One region of the Streptomyces sp. NPDC047117 genome, then DNA from elsewhere that is predicted to be linked to it. Evidence: riboswitches for the same ligand, from Rfam matches in the RefSeq annotation. Region 1 holds a riboswitch; each other region holds the start of a gene.

What was found. Region 1 has a riboswitch for thiamine pyrophosphate ahead of thiM (hydroxyethylthiazole kinase). Riboswitches for the same ligand answer to the same signal wherever they lie in the genome.
Region 2: it holds a riboswitch for thiamine pyrophosphate, as region 1 does, so the genes downstream of both, thiO (glycine oxidase ThiO) here and thiM (hydroxyethylthiazole kinase) in region 1, are expected to answer to the same signal.
Region 3: it holds a riboswitch for thiamine pyrophosphate, as region 1 does, so the genes downstream of both, ABZ840_RS10360 (thiamine ABC transporter substrate-binding protein) here and thiM (hydroxyethylthiazole kinase) in region 1, are expected to answer to the same signal.
Region 4: it holds a riboswitch for thiamine pyrophosphate, as region 1 does, so the genes downstream of both, thiC (phosphomethylpyrimidine synthase ThiC) here and thiM (hydroxyethylthiazole kinase) in region 1, are expected to answer to the same signal.

What each region holds. Positions count from the first base shown of each region.
Region 1 is NZ_JBEYUN010000009.1:59,222-62,411, forward strand. Features, by position in the region: gene thiE (thiamine phosphate synthase) at 1-655, opposite strand, end outside; gene thiM (hydroxyethylthiazole kinase) at 652-1,488, opposite strand; TPP riboswitch at 1,492-1,587, opposite strand; gene ABZ840_RS18950 (cytosine permease) at 1,647-3,020, shown strand.
Region 2 is NZ_JBEYUN010000008.1:342,386-345,575, forward strand. Features, by position in the region: gene ABZ840_RS18280 (Rv2175c family DNA-binding protein) at 83-448, opposite strand; gene ABZ840_RS18285 (FAD-dependent oxidoreductase) at 539-1,786, opposite strand; TPP riboswitch at 1,915-2,028, shown strand; gene thiO (glycine oxidase ThiO) at 2,026-3,190, shown strand, end outside.
Region 3 is NZ_JBEYUN010000004.1:400,378-403,567, reverse strand. Features, by position in the region: gene ABZ840_RS10365 (iron ABC transporter permease) at 1-821, opposite strand, end outside; gene ABZ840_RS10360 (thiamine ABC transporter substrate-binding protein) at 914-1,990, opposite strand; TPP riboswitch at 2,075-2,194, opposite strand; gene rlmN (23S rRNA (adenine(2503)-C(2))-methyltransferase RlmN) at 2,292-3,190, opposite strand, start outside.
Region 4 is NZ_JBEYUN010000002.1:345,272-348,461, reverse strand. Features, by position in the region: gene ABZ840_RS04660 (SsgA family sporulation/cell division regulator) at 1-35, shown strand, start outside; gene ABZ840_RS04655 (YibE/F family protein) at 52-1,449, opposite strand; TPP riboswitch at 1,520-1,676, shown strand; gene thiC (phosphomethylpyrimidine synthase ThiC) at 1,671-3,190, shown strand, end outside.

The DNA.
Region 1 (3,190 bases):
CGCGCGCCGCGGTCCGCGGCTCGGGGGCGGCGCAGATGCCCGAGACGATCGCCCCGCCCGCCGCGCCCGCGGCCCGCAGCAGCGGCATGTCCGCCACTGTCACCCCGCCGATCGCCACCGCCGGGAGCGGGGTGGGCAGCGCCAGCCGGCCGAAGCCCTCGACGCCCAGCTCCGGCGGCGCGTCCGCCTTGGTACGGGTCGCGTGCAGCGCGCCGATGCCGACGTAGTCGACCCGGGCCGGCTCCTTCGCCGCGGCCCGCAGTTGCTCCTCCGTCGCGGCGCTCAGCCCGATCACCGCGTCCGGCCCGACGAGCGAGCGGACGGCGGCCACCGGCAGGTCGGACTGGCCGACATGGACCCCGGTCACCCGCGCCCCGGCCGCACGTGCCGCGAGGTACACGTCCACCCGGTCGTTGACGAACAGCGCGACCCGCTCCGGCAGCACCGCGGCGATCCGCACCACCGTCTCCAGGAAGTCCCGCGCGTCGGTGTCCTTCTCGCGCACCTGCACGGCGGTGACGCCGCCCGCCACGGCCTCGGCGACCGTGCCCGGTACGTCCCGGCCGCACGCCGCGGCCTGCGCCGCGTCGGTGACCAGGTACACGGAGAGGTCCGGGGGTGTGCCCGGAGTGCCGTCCGGGGGAGTGCTGTTCACGCCCACGAGATCGCCGCCCGCTTGCCGAGCGTGTCCTCGTCCAGGCCGTACAGCGCATCCAGGAAAGCGGCCGCGAAGCTGCCGGGTCCGGCGCTGCGCTCCGCCGCGATCTCGGCGGCCACGGTGTAGACCGCCACGGCGGCGGTCGCGGCGGCGAGCCGGTCGGTCTGCGCCGCGCCCTGCGGCGTGGTCGGCGGCGCGAACGCCGCGAGTACCGCGCCCAGCGCGCAGCCGCCGCCGGTCACCCGCGTCAGCAGCGGGTCCCCGTTGGCGACGCGTACGGCCCGCTCGCCGTCGGTGAGCAGGTCGACGGGGCCGGAGACCGCGACCACGGCACCCGTGGCGCGGGCCAGCTCACCCGCGGCGGCGGCCGCCGACTCGACCTCGTCGGTGGCGTCCACGCCGCGCCCGCCGCCGCCCGTCCCGGCGACCGCGATGATCTCCGAGGCGTTGCCGCGGATGACGGCCGGACCCTGGGCGACGAGTTCGCGCGCCAGCGCGGTCCGCACGGGCAGCGAGCCGACCGCGACCGGGTCCAGCACCCAGGGCGTGCCCGCCGCGGCCGCTCCGGCGACCGCCTCGGTCATGGCCGCGCGCTGCTCGGCGTGCGGGGTGCCCAGGTTGACCAGCACTCCGGAGGCGGCGCCGGCGAACGGGCCGGCCTCCTCGGGGATGTCCACCATCGCCGGGGCCGCGCCCAGTGCGAGCAGGGCGTTCGCCGTGAAGTTGGCGACCACCTGGTTGGTGAGGCACTGGACCAGTGGTGTTTCATGGCGTACGCGGTTGAGGGCCTGCCGGGTGAAGGCGAGCAGGTCGTCGGCCGGACGCGTCATAGGGGCATTCCTCCGTGACATCCCTTCGCTGGTGCGATCCAGATCAGGTTCGACGGGTGTGATCTCAGCCCTTGAGATGGGGCACCCCGTGTCTCGTGTGCCTCACCATGCTACCCGCACCCCGTTCCCGATCGGGAACCCCGACCTCTGGAATCCCCATGACCATCGAGAGGCCCGTCTTCGACGGGCGCATGCCCGCCGGCGCCGGCGACCTGTCCGTCGAACAGCACGGCATCGGCCCGGTGCCCGAGAGCAACCGCTACGGCCGGCCCGGCCGCCTCTTCACCGTGTGGTTCGCGCCCAACCTCACCATGACCGGCGTGTTCACCGGCACCGTCGGCATCGGCCTCGGGCTCGACTTCTGGACGGCGTTCGCCGCGATGGCGCTCGGCACGCTGCTCGGCGCCGCCCCGTCCGCGTACCTCGGCACGTGGGGGAGTCTCACCGGTGCCGGTCAACTCCCGCTCTCCCGGCTGGCGTTCGGCCGCGGTGTCGTGCTGCCCGGCGTCCTTCAGTGGCTGTCCTCCATCGCCTGGGACGCGCTGATCGGACTGTTCGGCGGGGACGCGCTGGCCCGGCTGGTGGGCTGGCCGTTCTGGCTGGGCGCGCTGACGGTGCTGCTGCTCCAGGGTGTCGTCGGCGTCCTCGGGTACGAGGCCATCCACCGCCTCCAGACCGTGATGACCTTCGTGCTGGGCGCGGCCTTCCTCGCCCTCAGCGTCAAGCTCCTGAACGGTGTTCCGCTGCCGTCGGCCGCCACCGCGCACGGCGCCGACCGGGCCGGCGCGTTCCTGCTGACCACCACCGTCGCGCTGAGCCTGGCGATCTCCTGGGCGCCGTACGCCTCGGACTTCAGCCGGTACCTGCCGCGCTCGGCGTCCCGGCAGCGGATGTTCTGGTACACGCTGCTCGGCATGGCCGCCGCGTACCTCTGGGTGCAGACGCTGGGCCTGTGGGCCGCGGGCCTGTTCACCGACCAGACGGCGGCGGGCGTGCACGAACTGCTCGGCGGCGGGGCGCTCGGCGCCTTCGGGCTGCTGGCCATCGCCGCGTCCGCGGTGTGCAGCAACGCCATGAACGACTACAGCGGTTCGCTGGCACTGCAGACGGCGGGCGTGCGCATTCCCCGGCCGCTCGCCGCGGCAATTGCCGCCGTGCTCGGTTTCCTGCTCGTGCTGTGGATGCACGCCGCCGACACCACCGCCCGTTTCCAGAACGTGCTGCTCTTCGTCGGCTACTGGATTCCCGGTTTCATCGGCGTCGTCGTGGTCGACTGGCTCGCCCGCGCGAGGGCACGCGGCGGCCGGCCCGTCGAGGTGCACGAGGAATTCGCCCGTCCGCAGCCGTGGTGGCCGGCGGCGCTCGCCTTCGTCGGTGCGTTCGCCGTCGCGGTGCCCTTCATGAACACCTCGCTGTACGTCGGGCCGGTCGCCGAGGCGCTGCACGGCGCGGACCTGGCGTACTACGTGGCCTTCGTCGTCTCCGTGGTGGTCTACGCGCCGCTTCGGCTGCGCCGCGCACGCCGCGACTGACCGCTTCCGGACACAACAAACCCCGGTCGCATTGGCGGCCGGGGTGGACTTCCGCGTATATTGGGAGATTCGCATGCCAAGAAAGAAATCAGGCAGGGCGAAGCTAACTGGAGTCATCTTAACCAGGCGGGAGTCGAATTGTCAATCCAGGTGCCGGGCGGGGAATCGGG
Region 2 (3,190 bases), on a different contig from region 1:
CGGGTGTTCCCCCCAGTCCGGGCGTACGGACCGGATCTGCCGGTCCGTACGCCCTGCGGTTACGGCGGTGATGACGGGTGTGTCAGACGGCGAGCGCCTGCGCCCGGCGCTTCACCTCCGTGCCGCGATTCTCGCGCAGCGCCTGCGCCGGCGTCCCCGGCAGGGTCTCATCGGCGGTGAACAGCCACTCCAGCATCTCTTCGTCGGTGAAGCCGTCGTCCCTGAGGAGCGTCAGCGTCCCCACCAGGCCCTTGACGACCTTTCCGTCCTTGATGAACTCGGCCGGCACATGGAGGGCCCTGTTCTCACCGCGGCGCACCGCGATCAGCTGGCCCTCCTTGACCAGCTGCCGGACCCGCGTCACCTCGACGCCGAACTCCTCGGCGATGTCGGGAAGCGTGAGCCAGGCGGAAACCAGTCCATCGATCTTTGCGTCAATCTCGGTCACACCCCAAGCGTGCCATCCCCCACTGACAGTCGGTAGCCGGGCATCGCCATCAGTGCACACCACCGGCCACACCAGGGGTCCGGCCGCCCTTCAGAGCCCGGACAGCTCAGCCGACTTCAGCGGCACCGAGGCGTCGGCGGCGCGTGCCCGGTCCAGCCGGGCGCCGCGCTCGATGAGCTTGCGGCCCTGCGCCAGGTCGCGCGGCCGGCCGACAGCCAGCAGCGCCACCAGCGCGCCCTCCCGCAGCCACAGCGCCGTCCACGCCGCGCTCTCCGGGTCACCGCGCCAGATCAGCTCGTCGGCGACCGGGCTGTACCCGGCGCACTGCACGAAGCGGCCGAACTGCTCCGACCAGAAGTAGGGCACCGGGTCGTACACCGTGCCCTCCGCCTCGCACCGGGCGATGTTCGTGGCGACCGTGCGCGGCCCCTGAAGGGCGTTGTCCCAGTGGTGCACGAGGAGGCGGCGCCCGTAGCGCGCGGACGGGAAGGAGGCGCAGTCGCCGACCGCGTACACATCGGGCAGCGAGGTGCGCAGCCGCTCGTCGGCCCGTACGGAGCGGTCCTCGCACAGCTCGACGCCCGAGCCGGCCAGCCAGTCCGTGGCGCACCGCGAGCCGATGCCGATCACCACGGCGTCCGCGGGCAGCGACGTGCCGTCCGCGAGCACGACGGCGCCCTCCTTCACCGCGGCGACCCGGGTGCCCGTACGGAGCACGGCGCCCGCGTCGGCGTACCAGCGGGCCATGTGCGCTGCCACCTCCTCGGGCAGCGCGCCGGCCAGCGGGCGGTCCGCCGCCTCCACGACGGTGACCGCGCAGCCGGCCTCACGGGCGGCGGTGGCGAACTCCGCGCCGATCCAGCCGGCGCCGACCACCACGACGCGCTGCTGCGCCGAGAGCACCGGGCGCAGCCGCTCGGCGTCGTCCAGGGTGCGCAGCACGTGGACGCCCGGGACGCCCTCGCTCCCGGGGAGGGTGATCGCCTCGGCCCCCGTGGCGATGACCAGGCGGTCGTACGGGACGGGGCCGGTCTCCGTCAGCACCTCGTGGGCGTCGGCGGCGAGTCCGGTGACCCGCCGGCCGAGCTCCAGGTCGATGCCGAGGGAGGCGAAGTCGACGTCGAAGGCCGAGCCGTCCGCCTTGCCCAGCAGCACCGCCTTGGAGAGCGGCGGCCGGTCGTAGGGCGGGTGGGGTTCGGCGCCGAGCAGGGTGATCGTGCCGCGCCAGCCCTGTTCGCGCAGGGCAACGGCGGTCTGCACGCCCGCCATCCCCGCGCCGACGATGACGACGCGGCGCGAGCGGTCGGGGGTCCGCGAGTACTTGCTCTGCTGGCTCACTCGATCACTCTAGGACGCGGTCCTTCGACTGGCTCAGCACCGCGCGACGAGATCTCTGACACAGGGTCACGGTCCGGCCGCGCAGAGCACCCTTACGACGCGTCGGGCACGCGTACTACTCTGACGGCACTTGTACTCGCGGGAGCCCGGACGCACCGGGCTGAGAGGGAGGCTGCGGCGGCCTCCGACCGTACGAACCTGATCCGGGTCATGCCGGCGAAGGGAGGGGCTGGACACTCATGCATCCACCTGCAGGTATGCCACCGGGGACGGCTTCCGGGCACCCCGACGTGGTGATCGTCGGGGGCGGTCTGGCGGGGCTCGTGACGGCCTGGCGCGCCGCCCAGCGGGGGCTGCGCACGACGGTCGTGGATCCGGCGCCGGGCGGCGGCGCTGCGCGCGTCGCGGCCGGCATGCTGGCCGCCGTCACCGAGCTGCATTACGGCGAAGAAACGCTCCTCGGGCTGAATCTCGACTCTGCCGCGCGCTACCCGGCGTTCGCCGCCGAGCTGGCCGAGGCGAGCGGACAGGAGCTGGGATACCGGCGGTGCGGCACGCTCGCCGTGGCCCTGGACGCCGACGACCGCGCCCACCTGCGCGAGCTGCACGCGCTGCAGCGCCGCTGCGGACTGGACTCGGAGTGGCTGACCGGCCGCGAGTGCCGGAAGCTCGAACCGATGCTCGCGCCGGGTGTGCGCGGCGGACTCCGGGTGGACGGTGACCACCAGATCGACCCGAGGCGACTCGCGACGGCCCTGCTGACGGCCTGCGAGCGGGCCGGGGTGGCGTTCGTACGGGACCGGGCCGGGCGGCTCTCCGTCGCCGACGGCCGGGCCACGGGCGTCGAGCTGGCGGACGGCACATCGCTGTCGGCCGGGCAGGTCGTGCTGGCCGCCGGCAGCTTCAGCGGACTGCTGGCCGGGGTGCCGGAGCAGGTGCGGCCGCCGGTCCGGCCGGTCAAGGGCCAGGTGCTGCGGCTGAAGATCCCCGCCGCGTACGGCCCGTTCCTGTCCCGCACCGTGCGTGCCGTCGTACGCGGCGGCCCGCTCTACCTGGTGCCGCGCGAGAACGGCGACATGGTCGTCGGCGCCACCAGTGAGGAGCTGGGCTGGGACACCACGGTGACCGCGGGCGGCGTCTACGAGCTGCTGCGCGACGCGCACGAGCTGGTGCCGGGCATCACGGAGCTGCCGCTGGTCGAGACGATCGCCGGGCTGCGTCCGGGCTCGCCCGACAACGCGCCGCTCCTCGGGCCCAGCGCGCTGCCCGGCCTGCTGATGGCCACCGGCCACTTCCGCAACGGTGTGCTGCTCACCCCGGCCACCGGCGACGTCATGGCCCACGCGCTGACCACCGGCGAGCTGCCCGAGGAGGCGCGGCCCTTCACGCCGCTGCGCTTCGGGC
Region 3 (3,190 bases), on a different contig from region 1:
TGCCCGGCCCCGCGCGGCCGGCGCGCCGTGTGCGCCGCGTCCACGAGCCTCAGCGCGCTCTCGCGGCGCCGGACCGTCCACGCGTGCAGCCCGAGGAGGGCGAGGACCGCGGCGAACTGGAGCAGGGTGAGCACCGCTGCGGTCGGCAGGTCCAGGAAGTCGGCGGTCTGCCGGTAGATCTCCACTTCGAGGGTGGCGTAGCGCGGCCCCCCGAGGATCTGCACGATGCCGAACGAGGTGAAGGTGAAGAGGAAGACCATCAGCGCGGCGGCGGCCACGGCGGGCGCGAGCGCGGGCAGGGTCACCTGCCGCCAGGCCGCGAACCGCCCGGCGCCCAGCACCCGCGCTGCCTCCTCCTGCCGCGGGTCCAGGGCGCCCCAGAGCCCGCCGACGGTCCGTACGACGACCGCGTAGTTGAAGAAGACGTGCGCGAGCAGGATCGCCCAGACCGAGGTGTCCAGCCGTACGCCCCAGAGGTCGTCCAGGAGCCCGCCGCGGCCCACGAGCGCGAGGAAGGCGGAACCGACGACGACGGTGGGCAGCACGAACGGCACGGTGACGACCGCCCGCAGCAACCTCTTTCCGGGGAACTCGAAGCGCGCGAAGACGTACGCGCCCGGGAGCGCGATCAGCAGCGTGAGTGCTGTGGAGGCCGCCGCCTGCCAGACGGTGAACCACAGCACGTGCAGCAGGTCGGGGTCGCCGAGCACGTCCGCCGCCCGCCCCCACTGCCAGCTGCCGCCCTCCCGCAGCCCCCGCCCGACGATGGTGATCACCGGGTAGGCGAAGAAGAGAACGAAGAAGCCGAACGGCAGGGCCATCAGCGCCAGTCGGGTCACCGTGGCGCGGGTGCCACCGGCACGGGTGGGGGGCGCCACCCCCGGCGGGGGTGCAGCCGTGGCTCCTCCGCCCTCTACTTCAGCACGAGCGACGACCACTGCTTGATCCACTGTTCGCGGTTCTTGCTGATCTCCTCGGGCGCCACCGTCTTCGGGTCGTCGATCTTCTGCCCGTACTCGGTGAACAGTTCGGGCACCTTCGCGTCCTCGACGGCCGGGTTCACGAACATCTGCAGCGGCATGTCCTCCTGGAACTCCTTGCTGATCAGGAAGTCCAGCAGCGCCTTGCCGCCCTTCTCGTTCGCCGCGCCCTTCAGCAGTCCGGCGAACTCGATCTGCCGGAAGCAGGTACCGGTGGCGACGCCGGTCGGCGCCTCCTTCGGGGCCGGCTTCTTGTCCATCACCTCGGCCGGCGGGCTGGAGGCGTACGAGACGACCAGCGGCTTGTCGCCCTTGCCGCCACCGCCCCCGGAACCGGAGAACCGCTCGTAGTACGCCTGCTCCCAGCCGTCGACGGCCTCGACGCCGTTGGCCTTGAGCTTCTTCCAGTAGTCCTGCCAGCCGGCCTTGCCATATCGCGCGATGGTGCCGAGCTGGAAGGCCAGCCCCGGCGACGACGTGGCCGGATTCTCGGTGACCAGCAGCCCCTTGTACTCGGGCTTCAGAAGGTCGTCGAAGGTCTTCGGCGGCGCGATCCGGTGCTTCTTGAAGTACGCCTTGTCGTAGTTCACGCAGGTGTCGCCGTAGTCGACGGGCGTCACGCGGTGCTGCGCCTTGTCCAGCTGCAGCTTCTCCGGCACCCCGGCCAGCCCCTTGGCCTTGTACGGCGTGAACAGCCCCTCGTCCAGCCCGCGGGAGAGCAGCGTGTTGTCGATGCCGAAGAAGACGTCGCCCTGCGGGTTGCCCTTGGTCAGTACCGCCTGGTTGACGGCCTTACCGGCGTCGCCGCCCTTGACCATCTGCACCTTGTAGCCGCTGCGCCGCTCGAACTCGGCCAGCACGGACTTCGAGACGGCGAAGGAGTCGTGCGAGACGAGCTTGACGGTCTTGGTGTCGGCCGACCCGCCGCCGGACGTACCGCAGCCGGCCAGCGCCGTACCGCCCACCGCGACGGCGACGGCCGCCACCACGGCGTTCCTGATGGTGCTCACTGATTCATTCCTCCTGGCTGGCCAGGAAGAGACGCGGCCCCGCCCGCGGCGTCAGGTGGACCGGAGCCGCGGGCAGGGCGCAACAGCATGAGGAGACCGAACTTCCTACCCGGAATGACCCGGGCGAGGTTCAAGGGTCTGCGGCAGCGGCATCGGCTTCACTGCTCGCACTCTCAGCGCTGTGGCGCTCCCCTGTCGGATGGTGTGCGTGATAGGTGATGTACGAACGTTCGACGCCACGGTACCAGCGCGCCGCCGCCCTTCCGAGGGCCCACGTGCTTCCACGTGCTCCCTAGGTCCGTCAGCGCTCCGAGGCCGCGAGCTGGCCGCACGCGCCGTCGATCTCCTGCCCACGGGTGTCGCGCACCGTCACCGGCACGCCGTGCGCCGCGATCGCCTCGACGAACGCCTTCTCGTCCTCGGGCCGGGAGGCGGTCCACTTCGAGCCGGGGGTGGGGTTCAGCGGAATCAGGTTCACATGCACCCGCTTCCCCTTGAGCAGCCGCCCGAGCAGGTCACCCCGCCACGCCTGGTCGTTGATGTCCCGGATCAGCGCGTACTCGATCGAGATACGGCGCCCGGACTTCTCCGCGTACGTCCACGCCGCGTCCAGCACCTCACGCACCTTCCAGCGCGTGTTCACCGGCACGAGCGTGTCCCGCAGCTCGTCGTCCGGCGCGTGCAGCGAGACCGCCAGCCGGCACTTGAAGCCCTCGTCGGCGAAGCGCAGCATCGCCGGCACCAGCCCCACCGTGGACACGGTGATCCCCCGCTGCGACAGCCCCAGCCCGTCCGGCTCGGGGTCGGTCAGCCGCCGGATGGCCCCCGTCACCCGGTTGTAGTTGGCAAGCGGCTCGCCCATGCCCATGAAAACAATGTTCGACAGCCGCGCCGGCCCGCCCGGGATCTCCCCGTCCCGGAGCGCCCGCATACCGTCGACGATCTGATGAACGATCTCGGCGGTCGACAGGTTCCGGTCCAGCCCCGCCTGCCCCGTCGCACAGAACGGGCAGTTCATGCCGCACCCGGCCTGCGAGGAGATGCACATCGTGACCCGGTCCGGGTACCGCATCAGCACCGACTCGACCAGCGTCCCGTCGAAGAGCTTCCACAGCGTCTTCCGGGTCTGGTCGTCGTCGCACGAGATGTGCCGCACCACACTCATCAGCTCCGGCAGCATCTCGGCCGCGAGCTTCTCCC
Region 4 (3,190 bases), on a different contig from region 1:
ACCGGATCCTCGCCAACGCCCGGCAAGCGGGCTGACCGCCGGTCCGGCCCGTCAGCGCTTGCGGCGGCGGCCCCGGCCGCCGCGCCTGCTGCCCGGCTGCCCGGGCCCCGGACCGGCTGCCCGGCCGGACTCCGTCCGCCGCCCGACCGCACCGGTGCGGTCCGCCGAGACCACCAGCACGGCCAGCAGCGTCGTCAGCGGTACGGACGCGACGAGCCCGATGCTGCCCACCAGCGTGCGGACGATCTCCTCGGCCACCACCTCGCTGGTGGCGACCGTACCGACACTGCTCCGCGCGATCGAGAAGAGCAGCAGAAGCGGCAGGGCCGCGCCCGCGTACGCCAGCACCAGCGTGTTCACCACCGACGCGATGTGGTCCCGGCCGATGCGCATCGCCGCGCCGTAGATCCGCCGCCGGCTCGCCGTCGGATCGGCGTCCCGCAGCTCCCACACGGCCGCCGTCTGGGTGACCGTCACATCGTCCAGCACGCCCAGTGAACCGATGATGATCCCCGCCAGCAGCAGACCGCGGATCTCGATGCCCGGGAAGAGGCTGTGCACGAGACCCGTCTGGTCGTCGGTGTTGCCCGTCAGCTGCGCCCAGCCGATGAAGACCGACCCCAGCAGGCCGATCAGCAGCAGCGACGCGAGCGTGCCGAGCACCGCGACCGACGTCCGGGCGGTCAGCCCGTGGCACAGATACAGCGCGATGAGCATGATCGCGCTGCCTCCGATCACCGCCACGAGCAGGGGATTCGACCCTTGCAGGATGGCGGGCAGGATGAACACCGTGAGCACCGCGAAGCTCGCCGCCAGCGCGACCAGCGCCAGGATTCCGCGGAGCCGGCCGACGACCACCACCGCCAGGGCGAACACCGCCGCCAGCACCCACATCGGGAACGAGCGGTCCACGTCGGTGACGGAGTACTGCAGGTTCCGCGGCGCCTTGGGTGCGTACGCCACCACGACGCCCTGGCCCTCGGTGTAGCGGCGTGAAGCGTCCGGCGTCACCACGGTCTTGAAGCGGTGTCCGGTGTCCTTGCCGCTGGTGACCTCGATGGTCGCCTGCTCGCAGCTCTGCGCCTGCTGCTGCTCACCGCCGGACGGGCCCGACGGCTGCTGTTGCTGTTGCATCTGTTGCTGCTGCTGGGCATTGACGTCCGCGCAGTTCACCTTCGTCAGGCGGACGACACGCGCGGTCTGGGTCTCCTGGTCGAAACCCACCCCGGACGGCTTGTGCGAGGGCGCGCCGCCGGGCCACAGCGCGATCAGCCCCACGCCCACTGCCAGGGCGAACGGGATCAGTACCGCGGCGATGACCTTGCGCAGGTGCCGGGACACGGGGGTCGCGGGGCCGTGGCTGTGTCCATGGCTGTGGCCGTGTCCTTGCGGGGTGCCGGACGCGGGGGAATGGCCGTGCGGCTGGTGCTCGGGCTCGTTGGAGGTCACCGCCCGATCATCCAACAACTCACCGGGCCCCCTGTTCACCACGCGGCATCGGCCGCTACCGTGGTGGCACCTTTGCAATCGCGGGAGCTCGGAGCACCGGGCTGAGAGGGCGCTGATCTCCGTCCCAGCGAGGTTTCACGTGAAACCTCAGCAGACGGAAACCGCTGCGTCGACCGCCGAACCTGTTACCGGGTAATGCCGGCGTAGGGAGTGGGTCTTCAATGACTCTGCAGGATGCACGCACGCCCGAAAACGGTGGCACCGACGAGTCTGCCGAGACGCAGCAGATCGGCTGGCACAAGGGCTACATCTCTGGTTCGCGCCCCGACCTGCGGGTGCCGGTCCGGAGGGTGCACCTCACCAATGGCGAGCACGTGACGCTTTACGACACGTCAGGCCCGTACACCGACCCCCAGATCGAAACCGACGTCCGCCGTGGCCTCGCGCCGCTGCGGGAGAATTGGATCATCGCCCGCGGCGACACCGAGGAGTACGCGGGCCGGCCGCTGCGTCCGGAGGACGACGGCCTCAAGCACACCTCGCCGCGCGGCGGCCTGAAGAACCTCGACGCGGTCTTCCCCGGCCGTCCCCGGCAGCCACGCCGGGCCCGCGAGGGCGCCGTCTCGCAGCTCGCGTACGCGCAGCGCGGCGAGATCACCGCGGAGATGGAGTACGTCGCGGTCCGTGAGAACTGCACGCCCGAGTTCGTACGGGACGAAATCGCGGCGGGTCGCGCGGTATTGCCGGCCAATGTCAACCACCCGGAGATCGAGCCGATGATCATCGGCAAGAACTTCCTGGTGAAGGTCAACGCCAACATCGGCAACTCCGCGGTGACCTCCTCCATCGAGGAGGAGGTGGAGAAGATGACCTGGGCGACCCGCTGGGGCGCCGACACGGTCATGGACCTCTCCACCGGACGCAACATCCACACCACCCGCGAGTGGGTGCTGCGCAACTCCCCCGTCCCGATCGGCACCGTCCCCCTCTACCAGGCGCTGGAGAAGGTCGACGGCAAAGCCGAGGACCTGACCTGGGAGATCTACAAGGACACCGTCATCGAGCAGGCCGAGCAGGGCGTCGACTACATGACGGTCCACGCCGGCGTGCTGCTGCGGTACGTACCGCTCACCGCCCGCCGTAAGACCGGCATCGTCTCCCGCGGCGGTTCGATCATGGCGGCCTGGTGCCTGGCGCACCACAAGGAGTCGTTCCTCTACGAGAACTTCGAAGAACTCTGCGACATCCTCGCGTCGTACGACGTCACGTTCTCCCTCGGAGACGGGCTGCGCCCCGGTTCCATCGCGGACGCCAACGACGAGGCGCAGTTCGCCGAGCTGAAGACGCTCGGTGAGCTGAACACGATCGCCAAGGCACACGGCGTGCAGACCATGATCGAGGGCCCGGGACACGTCCCGATGCACAAGATCAAGGAGAACATCGACCTCCAGCAGGAGATCTGCGAGGAGGCGCCGTTCTACACGCTCGGCCCGCTGACCACCGACATCGCGCCCGCGTACGACCACATCACCTCCGGTATCGGCGCCGCGATGATCGCCTGGTGGGGCACGGCGATGCTCTGCTACGTCACGCCCAAGGAGCACCTGGGCCTGCCCGACCGCGACGACGTGAAGACCGGTGTCATCACATACAAGATCGCGGCACACGCGGCCGACCTGGCGAAGGGCCACCCGGGCGCACAGGAGTGGGACGACGCCCTCTCCGACGCGCGCTTCGAGTT